DNA from 2 places in the Bradyrhizobium sp. USDA 4502 genome. Region 2 is predicted to be linked to the other one. Evidence: predicted binding sites of a transcription regulator. Region 2 holds the regulator's gene; the other holds the start of a gene.
What was found. The regulator PhoB, encoded in region 2, activates phosphate uptake and scavenging genes when phosphate is short. The targets are predictions, from matches to a motif close to TGTCATNNANCTGTCAT.

Region 1 (7,187 bases), 2.3 Mb from region 2:
CGGATGTCGGCGGCGGCTTCGGCACCAAGCTGTTTCCCTATCGCGAATATGCGCTGATCTCGGTGGCCGCGCGCAAGCTCAAGAAGAGCATCAAATGGACGGCCGAGCGCTCCGACCATTTCATGGGCGACGCGCAGGGCCGCGACAATCTCACCACCGCGAAGATGGCGCTCGCCGAGGACGGCAAATTCCTCGGCATGGATGTCGACCTGATGGGCGACATGGGCGCCTACCTCTCGACCTTCGCGCCCTACATCCCGCATGGCGGCGCCGGCATGCTGCCGGGCCTCTATGACATCCAGGCCTTCCACTGCCGGGTCCGCACCGTGTTCACCAACACGGTGCCGGTCGATGCCTATCGCGGCGCCGGCCGCCCGGAGGCCGCCTATGTCATCGAGCGCCTCGTCGATGCCGCTGCGCGCAAGCTCGGCATGACGCCGGACGCCATCCGGCGGAAGAACTTCATTCCGCCGAAGTCGCTGCCCTACACGACCGCGACCGGCAAGGTCTACGACTCCGGCGACTTCGTCGCGCATATGAAGCGCGCGATGGAGATTGCCAACTGGAAGGAATTTCCGAAGCGCGCCAAGGCCGCCAGGAAAGAGGGCCTGGTGCGGGGCATTGGCATGGCGAGCTATGTCGAGGTCTGCGGCACGATGGGCGAGGAGACCGCCAACGTGGCGCTCGATCCCAATGGCGATATCTCGGTCCTGATCGGCACGCAGTCGAGCGGGCAGGGCCACCAGACCGCCTATGCGCAGATCGTCGCCGAGCAGTTCGGCGTGCCGCCCGAGCGCGTCCATGTGCTGCAGGGTGATACCGACAAGATCGCGACCGGCCTCGGCACCGGTGGCTCGGCATCGATTCCGTCCGGCGGCGTCAGCGTGCAGCGGGCAACGCATGATCTCGGCAACAAGCTGAAGGAGCTCGCGGCGCAGGCGCTGGAAGCCGGCGCCGGCGACCTCGAGATCGCCGACGGCCGCATCCGCATCGCCGGCACCGACCGCTCGATCAGCTTTGCCGATCTCGCCAAACGACCGGGCGGCGACACGTCGAAGATGAATGCCAGCGCGACCTTCGCCAGCGTCGACGGCACCTATCCGAACGGCACCCATCTCGCCGAGGTCGAGATCGATCCCGCCACCGGCATCATCAAGATCATCAACTACGTCATCGTCGACGATTTCGGCGTCACGCTCAATCCGCTGATGCTGGCGGGCCAGGTTCACGGCGGCGCGATGCAGGGCATCGGGCAGGCGCTGATGGAGCAGGCGGTGTACAGCCCGACCGACGGTCAGCTCGTCACCGGCACCTTCATGGACTATGCGCTGCCGCGCGCCTCCGACGGGCCGTCCTTCGTGTTCGAGACCCATAACGTGCCTTGCACGACCAACCCAATGGGCGTGAAGGGCGCGGGCGAGGCCGGCGCGATCGGCTCGTGCCCGGCGGTCGTCAACGCGATCGTCGAGGGGCTGCATCGCGAGTACAAGATCGACCACATCGACATGCCCGCCACGCCGGAACGGGTCTGGATCGCGATCCGCGAGGCGCAGCGCCGCCATAATCTCTGATAAATTGTCGCAGGCGGAATGAAGATTCCGCCTGCGGTGTTTTGCAAACCAGGCCGGCCGCAGATCGCGGACCGGGACAGAGCGGAATTGAGGGGTTTTGCCGATGAAGCGGATTGTCGTCGTTGCTGCGGTGCTGGCGTTCGGTGCCGGTGCAGTCGTTGCACAGCAGGATCAAGTCAAGAAGACCCAGGCCATGATGAAGGACAATGGCAAGAATGCGGGTGCGCTGTCGGCGATCATCAAGGGCGAAAAGCCCTACGACCAGGCGACCGTCAATGCCGCGCTGGCCCAGTTCGAGGATACCGCCAAGCAGCTTCCGACGCTGTTCCCCGAGAGCATGAAAGGCGTCAAGCTGGAAGGCGATTACGCCCCTTCGCCGAAAATCTGGGAAGACAAGGCGGGCTTCGCGCAGCAGTCCGCGAGCTTCGCGAAGGTCGTCACCGATGCCAAGGGCAAGATCAAGGACGTCGATACGCTGAAGGCCGAGCTGGGCGTGATCGGCAAGCAGTGCGGCGGCTGCCACGAGACCTATCGCGTCAAGAAGGGCTGATCGCCATTCCATCAACGAAAAGGGCGGACGCTTTAGGGCGTCCGCCCTTTTTTGTGTCGGCCGTTTCTTGTTGGCGTTGCGTCGCGAACGATTACTTCGTCACTTGTTATTTGGTCACCTGGCCGCGGATCTCGCCGCCCGGATTGGCCGCAGTGTGAACGTTGACATAGTACTTGCCGGCGAGCAGATCGGCGGCCTGCGCGTCGGTCAGCGTGGCGCTGCCTTCGACCGGGCTCGACGTCGCGTTCGGGATCGCGACTGCGACACCGGAATTCTTGCCGGCCTCGGCGGGGCCGTGGAAATGCGCGGCAGTGGCCGGACCCGAGAGGCCGGAATAGGTCAGCTTCCAGCTCAGCTTCTTGCTGGCGGCATCGTAGTCGATGTCGGCGGTGCCGGTGGCGGTGCTGGTATTCGGCGGCACTTCGCTCTTGCTATCCAGCTTCGCCGTGAACTTCTCGGCAAAGGCCGGACCGGCGAAGGCGATGGCGGCGCCGAGCGTCAGCGTGGCAAGCAAGGTCTTGTTCGACATGGTTCTCTCCCCTTTGACGGCACAGGATGGTTGCAATCTTCAAACAGCAGCTTTTCGGATTTATTCCCCAAATGATCGTGGGTGCGGCAAATTTGATGCGAGCTTGTCCGACTGGTTGCCATCATACTGGTCCATGAACTGACGCGACCAATGACGGATCGGTGAATGCTGCGACGAATTTTCCTCCTGGCGATTCTGGCCGGCGTAATCGGCTTTGGCGTGTTCTGGTGGCTGACGATCCCCGCGACCGTTGCCGCCGACGCGCTGCCTGCCTATCAGCCTGACCTGGCCAACGGCCTCACAACGTTCAATGCCGGGGGATGTTCCTCCTGCCATGCCGTGCCGAAGCAGGACGACCGCACGAGGCTCGGCGGCGGGCTCGCGATCACCTCGCCGTTCGGTACCTTCTATGCGCCGAACATCTCGCCCGACCCGAACGACGGCATCGGCCGCTGGAGCGAGGCCGATTTCGTCACCGCAGTCATGAAGGGCACTTCGCCATCGGGCGCGCACTATTTCCCGGCGTTTCCGTACCCGTCCTATCAGCACGCCAAGGTCAGCGATGTGCGCGACCTGTTCGCCTATCTGAAGACCTTGCCGCCGGTCGCCGGCAAGGTGCGCGACCACGATTTGCCGTTTCCGTTCAACATCAGGCGCAACGTCGGGGTCTGGAAATTCCTGTTCATGAACGGCAAGCCGTTCATCGCGGATGCAAGCCGCTCGGCGCATTGGTACCGCGGCGCCTATCTCGTCAACAGCTTCGGCCATTGCGCCGAGTGCCACAGCCCGCGCAACGTCCTCGGCGGCATCGTCACCGCGCAGCGCTTCGCCGGTGGTCCGAATCCGGAGGGCGAAGGCTGGGTGCCCAACATCACGCCGAGGGGGATCTCGGACTGGAGTGTGAAGGATATCGCCTATTTTCTCGAGAGCGGCCAGATGCCGGACGGCGATAGCGCCGGTGGGTCGATGGTGCGCGTGATCCGCAACACCTCGCAACTGTCGTCGTCCGACCGCGACGCGATCGCCGAGTACATCAAGTCGCTGCCGCCGGTCGAGGGACCGCCGAAGCCGGTCAAGAAGGAGAAGGAATCGTAAAGCGGGATGGGTTTGGTTGAATCGGCTCGCCGCGGTTTCGGTTCACCTCTCCCAAGGGAGAGGTGAACTTTCGACGCCGTTCAAGCTCGACCTAATCTCATCATGCTCTCGCGGGCGCGTCCTACTTCGCGCCGAACGCCTTGAAGGTGATGATCGTGAGGGTGTCCTGGATGCCCGGGATCACCTGAACCTTCTCGTTGATGAAATGGCCGATGTCGGTGTCGTGGTCGACGTAGAACTTGACCAGGAGGTCGTAGTTGCCCGCGGTGGAATAGATCTCGGACGCAATCTCGGCCTCCGCCAGCGCGTTGGCGACGGTGTAGGACTGGCCGAGCTTGCATTTGATCTGGACGAAGAAAGGAACCATCAAAGTCGTCTCCGGGGATTTCCGCGACTATAGGCCCAAAACGGGCGGCCAAGGCAAGGGGGCGAGGCAAGGGGTCAAGGCGAGGCCAACTTGCGGTAAAGTCAGGCGAACTTGCTGCCGATCGGCGGCCGGGCTAGGACAGGCCATGGTCTTGTTCGTGATGGTCTCATTCGTATCAACCACTGGCGCTGCAAGATGACGCCGGTCGCGCTCACCATTGCCGGCTCGGACTCCTCGGGCGGGGCGGGCATCCAGGCCGACCTCAAGAGCTTTGCCGCGCTCGGGGTCTATGGCGCCTCCGCGATCACGGCGCTGACCGCGCAGAACACCACGGGGGTCAGCGGCATCCATCCGGTGCCCGCGTCATTCGTCACCGCCCAGATTGATGCGGTGTTCTCCGACCTCGAGGTCGGCGCGGTCAAGATCGGCATGGTGGCGCAGGCCGACACGATCGCTGCGATCGCCGATGGGCTGAGGCGCTGGGCGCCGCGCCATGTCGTGCTCGATCCGGTGATGGTCGCTACCTCGGGTGATCGGCTGCTTGCCGCCGAGGCGGTCGACGCGCTGAAGGTCCTGCTGTTTCCGCTGGCCTCGCTGATCACGCCGAACCTGCCGGAAGCGGCGGCGCTCTTGAACGAGCCGGTCGCCTCAAGCGAGGCCGACGTCGAGCGACAAGGCAGGCGATTGCTGGCGATGGGATGTCGCGCGGTGCTGGTCAAGGGCGGCCACGGCCACGGCGCCGAGAGCATCGACTATCTGATCGACGCCGAGCGCAGCATCGCGCTGGCTGCGCCGCGGATTGCGACCGCGAATACGCATGGCACCGGCTGCTCGCTGTCCTCGGCAATCGCAGCAGGGCTCGCGAAGGGCGAGAGCATGGAGACCTCCGTGCGCAACGCCAAGGCCTGGATCACCGAAGCAATCGCCGAAGCCGATCGCTTCGCCGTCGGACACGGTCACGGACCGGTGCATCACTTCCACAAGTACTATTGACGCTAGTAGCCTCGTAGCCCGGATGTAGCGCAGCGCAATCCGGGGCGCTCCATCCGCTGATGCGACACCCGGATTGCGCTTCGCTGCATCCGGGCTACGTTCTTCGCTGCTTCGGCTGCGCGCAGGTTCCGCCGCAATATGTTGGCAACACAACGCCTCTTCCACACAGCCTCGACCGCCGATGTCGCCAGATTGTCGCACGCTGCTGTTATCCGCAGGGAAGGGGGCGTGCTGCTGATTCTCGTTAACTGTTTGTGGGGCCTTGGGTCGCGGGGGTCGTCATCGCCTTGTCACAGGAATCTGTTAGGTGCACAGGCATGGGAAGTGACTCCTTGAGTGAAGAAAGTCCCGAGCGGCACTTTCGCACTTTGTTTATCTCCGATGTCCATCTCGGAGCCCGCGGTTCGCAAGCCGACCGCCTGCTGGACTTCCTCCGCGCTCACGATGCCGACACGATCTACCTCGTTGGTGATATCGTCGACGGCTGGGCGCTGAAGTCGAACTGGTACTGGCCGCAGACCCATAACGATTTCGTGCAGAAGATGCTGCGCAAGGCGCGCAAGGGCGCCAAGGTGATCTACGTCCCGGGCAACCACGACGAGTTCCTGCGCAAATATTACGGCACGCATTTCGGCGGCATCGACGTGGTGGAGAACACCGTTCACACCGGCGCCGACGGCAAGCGCTACCTCGTGATCCACGGCGACATTTTCGATCTCGTGGTGCAGAACGCGCGCTGGCTCGCCCATCTCGGCGACAAGGCCTACGATTTCGCGATCCAGATGAATCGCTTCGTCAACTTCTTCCGCAAGATGTTCGGCGTGCCGTACTGGTCGCTGTCGCAATGGGCCAAGCTGAAGGTCAAGAAGGCGGTGAACTATATCGGCGCGTTCGAGGCGACGCTCGCCGGCGAGGCGCGGCGCCACGGCTGCGACGGCGTGATCTGCGGCCACATCCACTACGCGACGATCCATGACGAGCACGGCATCCGCTACATGAATTGCGGCGACTGGGTGGAGAGCTGCACCGCGCTCGCCGAGCATGAGGACGGCCATTTCGAGATCATCACCTGGACCGACCCGGTGCGCCGGATCGCGCCAGTTCCGCGAGTGACGGCACGCGCTGCATGACGCATATCCTGGTCGCGACCGATGCGTGGCATCCCCAGGTCAACGGGGTTGTCCGCACGCTGACCATGATGGCACCGGCGGCGAAATCGCTCGGCGTCGAGGTGAGCTTTCTCACGCCGGACGAATTCCGCACCTTCGCGATGCCGAGCTACCGCGATCTCCGGCTGGCGCTGCCGTACCGGGCGAAGGTCGCAAGTCTGATCGAGGCGGCGCGGCCCGACAGCATCCATATCGCGACCGAGGGCCCGATCGGGCTTGCGGTTCGCCGCTACTGCCGCAAGCGCGGCCTGCCGTTCACGACGAGCTTCCACACCCGCTTCCCCGAATACGTCTCGGCGCGGACGCCCGTCCCGGAAGCCTGGGTGTGGCGGGCGCTGCGCTGGTTCCACAGGCCGAGCCGGGCGGTGATGGCGGCGACCCCGGCGCTGGCGGCCGAGTTGCGTCAACGCGGCTTCCGCAACGTGGTGTTGTGGTCGCGCGGCGTCGATACCTCACTGTTCCATCCGCGCGACGTCGATCTCTGCCTGCCGCAGCCGGTCTATCTCAGCGTCGGCCGGGTGGCGGTGGAAAAGAACCTCGAGGCGTTCCTCGATCTCGATCTGCCCGGCACCAAGGTCGTGGTCGGCGACGGCCCGGCGCGGGCGGCGCTGGAGCGGAAATATCCGGACGCCGTGTTCCTCGGTGCTCGTCATGGGGAAGAATTGGCTGAGATCTACGCCGCGGCCGATGTGTTCGTTTTCCCGAGCCGTACCGATACGTTTGGTCTGGTGCTGCTTGAAGCATTGGCGAGCGGCCTGCCGGTTGCCGCTTTTCCGGTCACCGGTCCCCGCGACGTGATCGGCGCGGCGCCGGTCGGCGTGCTCGACGAGGATCTGCGCCATGCCTGCCTGGAGGCGCTCAGCATCCCGCGGCAGGCCTGCGTCGATTTTGCCGCGCTCCACACCTGGCAGGC
Region 2 (7,187 bases):
GGTGCCGAAAGGGCCGCAAAATGACCGAGCTTTCCGTCTCCACGACTGCCGCAGGCCACATTCCCCAGGTTCCGCTGCCGGAAGCGCCGCCGAAAGTCACGGTGCGCAACCTCAACTTCTATTACGGCGAGCACCACGCGCTGAAGAACATCAACCTGACGCTCGGCACCAACCGCGTCACGGCGTTCATCGGCCCGTCCGGCTGCGGCAAGTCGACCCTGCTGCGCATCTTCAACCGGATGTACGACCTGTATCCGGGCCAGCGCGCGGTCGGCCAGCTGATGCTGGACCAGACCAACATTCTCGACCCCAAGCTCGACCTCAACTTGCTGCGCGCGCGGGTCGGCATGGTGTTCCAGAAGCCGACGCCGTTCCCGATGACGATCTACGAGAACATCGCCTTCGGCATCCGCCTCTACGAGAAGATCTCGAAGTCCGAGATGGACGACCGGGTCGAGAAGGCGCTGCGCGGCGGCGCGCTGTGGAACGAGGTCAAGGACAAGCTGAACGCCTCCGGCCTGTCGCTCTCCGGCGGCCAGCAGCAGCGCCTGTGCATCGCGCGCACCGTGGCGGTGCGCCCCGAGGTGATCCTGTTCGACGAGCCGTGCTCGGCGCTCGACCCGATCTCGACCGCCAAGGTCGAGGAACTGATCCAGGAGCTCTCCGAGGACTACACGATCGCGATCGTCACCCACAACATGCAGCAGGCGGCGCGCGTCTCCGACAAGACCGCCTTCATGTATCTCGGCGAGCTGATCGAGTTCGACGACACCAACAAGATCTTCACCTCACCGAGCGATCGGCGCACCCAGGACTACATCACCGGCCGGTTCGGTTGACCGGCGCATGATCCGGAAAAGTGGAAACCGGTTTTCCGATCAGGTCATGCTAAAATTCAGGACACGAAGCCATGATCCCCGGGATCATGGTTGAGGGAGACAAGCGATGGCTTCTGAACATACCGCCAAGGCATTCGACAGCGACCTGCAGGAGTTGACCCGCCTGGTCGCCGAGATGGGCGGCCTGGTCGAACGAATGATTACCGAGTCGGTCGACGCGCTGATCCGTCGCGACGTCGCGCTCGGCAAGCGCGTGGTCGCCGCCGACATCGAGATCGACAATCTGCAGCGCAACATCGAAGAGCGCGCGGTGCTGACGATCGCGCGCCGCCAGCCGATGGCGATCGACCTGCGTGAGATCGTCAGCGCGATGCGCGTCGCCACCGATCTCGAGCGGATCGGCGACCTCGCCAAGAACATGGGCAAGCGCGTCGCGGCGCTGGAGAGCGATTTCCAGCCGCTGAAGCTGATCCGCGGCCTCGAGCACATGACCGACCTCGTGCTGTCGCAGGTCAAGTCGGTGCTCGACGCCTATGCCGCGCACGACCTGCCGGCGGCGATGAACGTCTGGAAGGGCGACGAGGAGGTCGATGCGATCTGCACCTCGCTGTTCCGCGAACTGCTCACCTACATGATGGAAGATCCGCGCAACATCTCGTTCTGCATCCATCTGATGTTCTGCGCCAAGAACATCGAGCGGATCGGCGATCACGCCACCAATATCGCCGAGACCGTGTTCTACATGATCGAGGGCCAGCAGATCACCGACAAGCGCCCGAAGGGGGACATGACCACTTTTGCCACCACGGTGCCGGGCAACTGAGGCATGATCGGCAAGCACGGAACCGGCAAGAGCGAAACTGGATGATCCTCGCGACAAATCGTTTCCGCGGGGACTATGCTCAAGGAAGTAAGCGTTTCGGTTTGCGTCTGGGCAACGGATCACCACAGAGAAAGAACTTAGACCGATGAGCGCACGCATTCTGGTAGTCGAAGACGAGGAAGCGCTGACGACGCTGTTGCGCTACAATCTCGATGCGGAAGGCTACGATGTCGAGACGGTGGGGCGCGGCGACGATGCGGATACACGGCTGAAGGAGCGCGTTCCCGACCTCGTGGTGCTGGACTGGATGCTGCCGGGCCTGTCCGGCATCGAACTGTGCCGCCGCCTGCGGGCGCGGCCCGAGACCAAGCAGCTTCCGATCATCATGCTGACCGCGCGCGGCGAGGAAAGCGAGCGCGTGCGCGGGCTTGCCACCGGCGCGGACGATTACATCGTCAAGCCGTTCTCGGTGCCGGAGCTGCTGGCGCGGGTGAAGGGCCTCTTGCGCCGCGCCAGCCCGGAGCGGCTTGCGACCGTGCTGACCTATGGCGACATCGAGCTCGACCGCGAGAAGCGCCGCGTGGCGCGCTCGGGCCGTCCGATCGATCTCGGGCCGACCGAGTATCGCCTGCTCGAATTCTTCCTCGAGCATCCCGGCCGCGTGTTCAGCCGCGAGCAACTGCTCGACAGCGTCTGGGGCCGCGACATCTACATCGATGAGCGCACCGTCGACGTGCATATCGGCCGCCTGCGCAAGCTGCTCAATCCGGGCCGCGAGCAGGATCCGATCCGCACCGTGCGCGGCGCCGGCTACGCGCTCGACGACCGCTTTGCCAAGGCCGAGCCACAGCCGTAACGGCCATGCGGCATTCATAAACCGCAACACGGCGTCGTCCCGGCGCAAGCCCATAGGCGCTAAGATAGTTTGATCATAGTCTGATAGTGGCGCTTATGTCTGGGTGGCTCGCGTAGATGTCGCCGGAGAGCGTGACTGGCTCTGCAGAGTAGAGCGATTGCGGGCTGTGGAATGATCGCTTGCCGTAGCGAAGCTACGAGCTGGCGCAGCAGACGCCACGTCACTGGGTGGGTCAGGCGGCGTCGGCCAAGCGGGGAGAGTCTTCGAGTTCGTCGACGAGCGGCTCGAGCAATAGAATGATCAGCAGATGAGCGAGGATATGGGGTCTGGCGGACCGCTCGTCGGTTCCGGGAGGTCCCTTCAGGCCAATCAGGCTTTTCAGCCGCTTGAAGCCGAGCTCAATGCGCCATCGCAGCCGATAGAGGGCGAGGATATCTGCAGTCGTGAAGTCCTCTGGCCTGAGTGAGGTCACCAGGATCACCCAATCTGCGGCGTCAAGTGTTTGCCTGGAGAGCTGATGACCTCCCTTTTGTGCAGTCCGGCGCGCCTTGCGTCGCGCAGCCGCAGCAGCTTGCGCCGGCTTCTTCGCGGCAACCAGACGCACTGCGAGCGGCGGCGCACCTGACTTGCGCTTTATCCAAATCGGCCGATCGATCAGGCCACGCGCCGAGGCGTTGCGCAGTTCGGCAGTGAGGTCAACAAGATTACCTTCGGCATCGAGCCAGCGCGCGCTCTTCCAGCCGGCCCGGATCACGAAGTCCGCATCGGCATCGACGAGATGCGCCATGCGCTCCGGTTGCAGATAGGCGCGATCGGCAAGACGGATCTCACCGGCAACCGCCGGTATCCGATCCAGCGTCTCGCCCGCTCGCTGATCGGTCAGTTCGAAGTGACCAAAGCGCTCCTGCGGAAGATCGAACGCGCTATGGATACGCCACACTGCGTTCTTGTTCCTGCCGCTCGTCCCAGCCTTGGGGACCGTCGTGGCGTCAACAATACGGATCAGACGACCGCGGCTCGCCTTCGGCGCCGCGGCGGCAAGCGCCTGCTCGACCAAGATTGCCAGCCAATCTCCGCACTGACGTAAGCGATACAACAGAGCCACGTTGGAGATATCGACAAGCCCAACCGACGTGGCCCATGCCGCCGTCAACCGCAGCCCTTTCTCACCAAGGCAATAAGCCAAGATCAGGCGCAGCAAGTCGACCGCATTGCTGATCTCCCGCGGACGGACAAACGCCTTCGTCTTGCGCGCGCTAATGTTCAGAGCCTCGGCTCCGCCAAGTCGGGCGACAACGCGCGCCCAATCTTTGTTCACAAGCGATTCGTGTGCCATTCCATCTTGGAATCACAAGCGAATCCAAGGCGCAAATCCTATTTTAGCGCCTATGGGCGAAAGCCAGGACCCATACGCCGCGGCCAGTGCAATCGGCACGCGGCCAGACGGCTTTCTAACAACACGCATTAGTGGTTATGGGTCCCGGCTTTCGCCGGGACGACGCCGGTGATGTAATGGGCTACGCATCACACAAAAAAATCCCCGCTTTCGCGGGGATTTGTTTTTGAGGTCTTCCGTCGTTTTCCCGAGTGCTCACTTGATCTGCGGTTTCGCCGACGGCCGGCGGCGATCGGCGGCGGGCTGGTAGGCGACGCGCGAGTGATGCGCGCAATAGGGCAGGCCGGCGAGCGCCTTGCCGCCGCAGAAGAAGAATTCCGGGCTCGAGGGATCGCCGACCGGCCAATGACAGGTGGCCTCGTTGAGCTCCAGCAGCGAGAGCCGCTGGCTCATCGGCACCACATTGTCGTAGGAGATCGGATCGGGCTCCATCTCGACCTCGAAGGCGTGCGCCAGCGCGGTGTTGCCGCGAGAGACCGGACGCGCCACCCGCATCATGTGCTGGGCCGGGCGAGCCTTGCGCTGCCGCGGCGCGGCCGTGGAGGGTGCCTTGGCGCGGCCGGAGAGGCCGAGCCGATGCACTTTGCCGATCACGGCGTTTCGCGTCACATTGCCAAGTTCCGCCGCGATCTGGCTGGCCGACAGGCCGGACTCCCAGAGTTTCTTCAGCTGCTCGACGCGATCGTCGGACCAGGTCAATACAGTCATCGCATTCTTCCCTTCGCGTAGCGCCGGCCAATCATTGGAGCGGCGCTGCGAGCCAATCTGGACAAATATCCCTGCGGCCAGAATCCCTTAGCCCTCGCCGGGCACGGTGTTGCGCCCGAACGTTTACGCGAGACACAAAGGCTACTTAGAGGGTCCAGTACCGCCGCACGAGATGTCGTACCCGACAGGCCAAACGCTACAATATGGCGTGACTCTGGCGCAAGAGTCCGCGGCCGTGCGTCCACATGTTCCCACACAGTTAAGCATTGCCATGAGGCTTTTCCACCGCACCGGAATGCTCCAGATTGCGCTCGTTTCGCATTGCAGGAAGGCCACTTCGTGGCGATTGACACTTACCGACCGCAGCATAGAATGCCCGCCACGTGCCGCCCGCAAAGGCGGCCGTTTTGTTTTCCGAAGCTGGCCGTTGCTGCGCTGGCGTCAAGGCGCAGCGGCAATTGTCGGCTTAAAAACCGTCAGTGATCGCCATGACCAACGCTGCCACGTCGCATCTGCTCCCCGTCTTCGCCAGGGTCGATCTCGGCTTCGAGCGCGGCGAGGGCGCCTGGCTGATCGCAACCAACGGCGACCGCTATCTCGATTTCACCTCGGGCGTCGCGGTCAACGCGCTCGGGCACGCGCATCCGCATCTGGTCAAGGCGCTGCAGGAACAGGCGACCAAGCTCTGGCACATGTCGAACCTGTTCAAGAGCCCGGACGGCGAGGTGCTTGCCGCACGGCTGTGCGAGCAGAGCTTTGCCGACTTCGTGTTCTTCTGCAATTCCGGCGCCGAAGCGATGGAGGGCGTGATCAAGCTGGTCCGCCACTATCACTTCTCCAAGGGCCATGGCGAGCGCTACCGCATCATCACCTTCGAGGGCGCCTTCCACGGCCGCACGCTGGGCACGCTGGCGGCGACAGGCTCGGCGAAATATCTCGAAGGCTTCGGCCCGCCGATGGACGGCTTCGACCAGGTGCCGCATGGCGACATCGAGGCGGTGAAGAAGGCGATCGGCCCGCACACCGCCGGCATCCTGATCGAGCCGGTGCAGGGCGAGGGCGGCGTGCGCTCGGCGCCGCAGGCGTTCTTCAAGGCACTGCGCGCGCTGTGTGACGAGCACGGCCTGCTGCTCGCCTTCGACGAGGTGCAGACCGGCATGGGCCGCACCGGCGAGCTGTTCGCCTACAAGCGCACCGGCGTCACGCCGGACGTGATGTCGCTGGCCAAGGCGCTCGGCGGCGGTTTTCCGATCGGCGCGGTGCTGGCGACCGCGCAGGCTGCGGCCGGCATGGCGCCCGGCTCGCACGGCTCGACCTTCGGCGGCAATCCGCTCGCGGTCGCCGCCGCCAATGCCGTGCTCGACGTCATGCTGAAACCTGGCTTCTTCGAGCATGTGCAGAAGATGTCGCTGCTGCTCAAGCAGAAGCTCGCTTCCGTCGTCGACCGCTATCCCGGCGTGCTGTCGGAGGTGCGCGGCGAGGGCCTGTTGATCGGCGTCAAGGCGGTGGTGCCGTCGGGCGACCTGATCGCAGCGCTGCGCAACGAGAAGCTGCTCACTGTCGGCGCCGGCGACAATGTGGTGCGGTTCCTGGCGCCGCTGATCGTGACCGAGCCCGAGATCGACCAGTCGATCATCGCGCTCGAGCGCGCCTGCTCTGTGCTGTCGGCGGCGCAGCCGAAGAAGGCGGCTGGATAATGAGCAAGCCGGTCCGTCACTTCCTCGATATCAACGAGCTGCCGCTCGGCGAGCTGCGCAACATGCTGTCCGCCGGAGCCGCCATGAAGGCGAAGCTGAAGGCGCATGAGAAGGGCAGGAAGCCGCTCGAAGGCAAGACGCTGGCGATGATCTTCGAGCGCCCGTCGACCCGCACAAGGGTGTCGTTCGACGTCGGCATGCGCCAGCTCGGCGGTGAATCCATCATGCTGACCGGCGCCGAGATGCAGCTCGGCCGCGGCGAGACCATCGCCGACACCGCGCGCGTGCTGTCGCGCTATGTCGATGCGATCATGATCCGCATCCTCAACCATGACGCGCTGCTCGAGCTCGCGGCGCACGCTACCGTTCCCGTCATCAACGGCCTGACCCGGCGTTCGCATCCCTGCCAGGTGATGGCCGACCTCATGACCTATGAGGAAAACCGCGGCTCGATCGAGGGCAAGACCGTGGCCTGGACCGGCGACGACAACAACGTGCTGGCCTCCTGGGCGCATGCCGCAGAGCGATTCAAGTTCCAGCTCAATGTCGCGACCCCGCCGGAGCTCTCGCCGAAAAAGCCGATGCGCGACTGGATCAAGGCGACCGGCGCGCCGATCATGCTCGGCACCGATCCGGAAGCCGCCGTGCGCGGCGCCGACTGCGTCGTCACCGACACCTGGGTGTCGATGGGCGACAAGGAGGGCGAGCACCGCCACAACGTGCTGCGGCCCTATCAGGTCAATGCCAAGCTGATGTCGCTCGCCAAGCCGGACGCACTGTTCATGCACTGCCTGCCCGCGCATCGCGGCGAGGAGGTCACCGACGAGGTGATCGACGGGCCGCAATCCGTGGTGTTCGACGAGGCGGA

Region 1: a site for PhoB is predicted at 5,383-5,399, ahead of ACVW1B_RS20915 (UDP-2,3-diacylglucosamine diphosphatase). Genes of this name have one in related genera too.

Annotation. Positions count from the first base shown of each region.
Region 1 is NZ_JBSSGF010000001.1:4,481,876-4,489,062, reverse strand. It holds gene ACVW1B_RS20945 (xanthine dehydrogenase family protein molybdopterin-binding subunit) at 1-1,571, shown strand, start outside; gene ACVW1B_RS20940 (c-type cytochrome) at 1,675-2,121, shown strand; gene ACVW1B_RS20935 (CHRD domain-containing protein) at 2,228-2,650, opposite strand; gene ACVW1B_RS20930 (c-type cytochrome) at 2,816-3,745, shown strand; gene ACVW1B_RS20925 (Lrp/AsnC ligand binding domain-containing protein) at 3,867-4,112, opposite strand; gene thiD (bifunctional hydroxymethylpyrimidine kinase/phosphomethylpyrimidine kinase) at 4,308-5,105, shown strand; gene ACVW1B_RS20915 (UDP-2,3-diacylglucosamine diphosphatase) at 5,423-6,235, shown strand; gene ACVW1B_RS20910 (glycosyltransferase family 4 protein) at 6,232-7,187, shown strand, end outside.
Region 2 is NZ_JBSSGF010000001.1:6,747,899-6,755,085, reverse strand. It holds gene pstA (phosphate ABC transporter permease PstA) at 1-24, shown strand, start outside; gene pstB (phosphate ABC transporter ATP-binding protein PstB) at 21-839, shown strand; gene phoU (phosphate signaling complex protein PhoU) at 946-1,662, shown strand; gene phoB (phosphate regulon transcriptional regulator PhoB) at 1,808-2,518, shown strand; gene ACVW1B_RS31560 (IS4 family transposase) at 2,751-3,854, opposite strand; gene ACVW1B_RS31555 (GcrA family cell cycle regulator) at 4,110-4,622, opposite strand; gene ACVW1B_RS31550 (aspartate aminotransferase family protein) at 5,111-6,319, shown strand; gene argF (ornithine carbamoyltransferase) at 6,319-7,187, shown strand, end outside.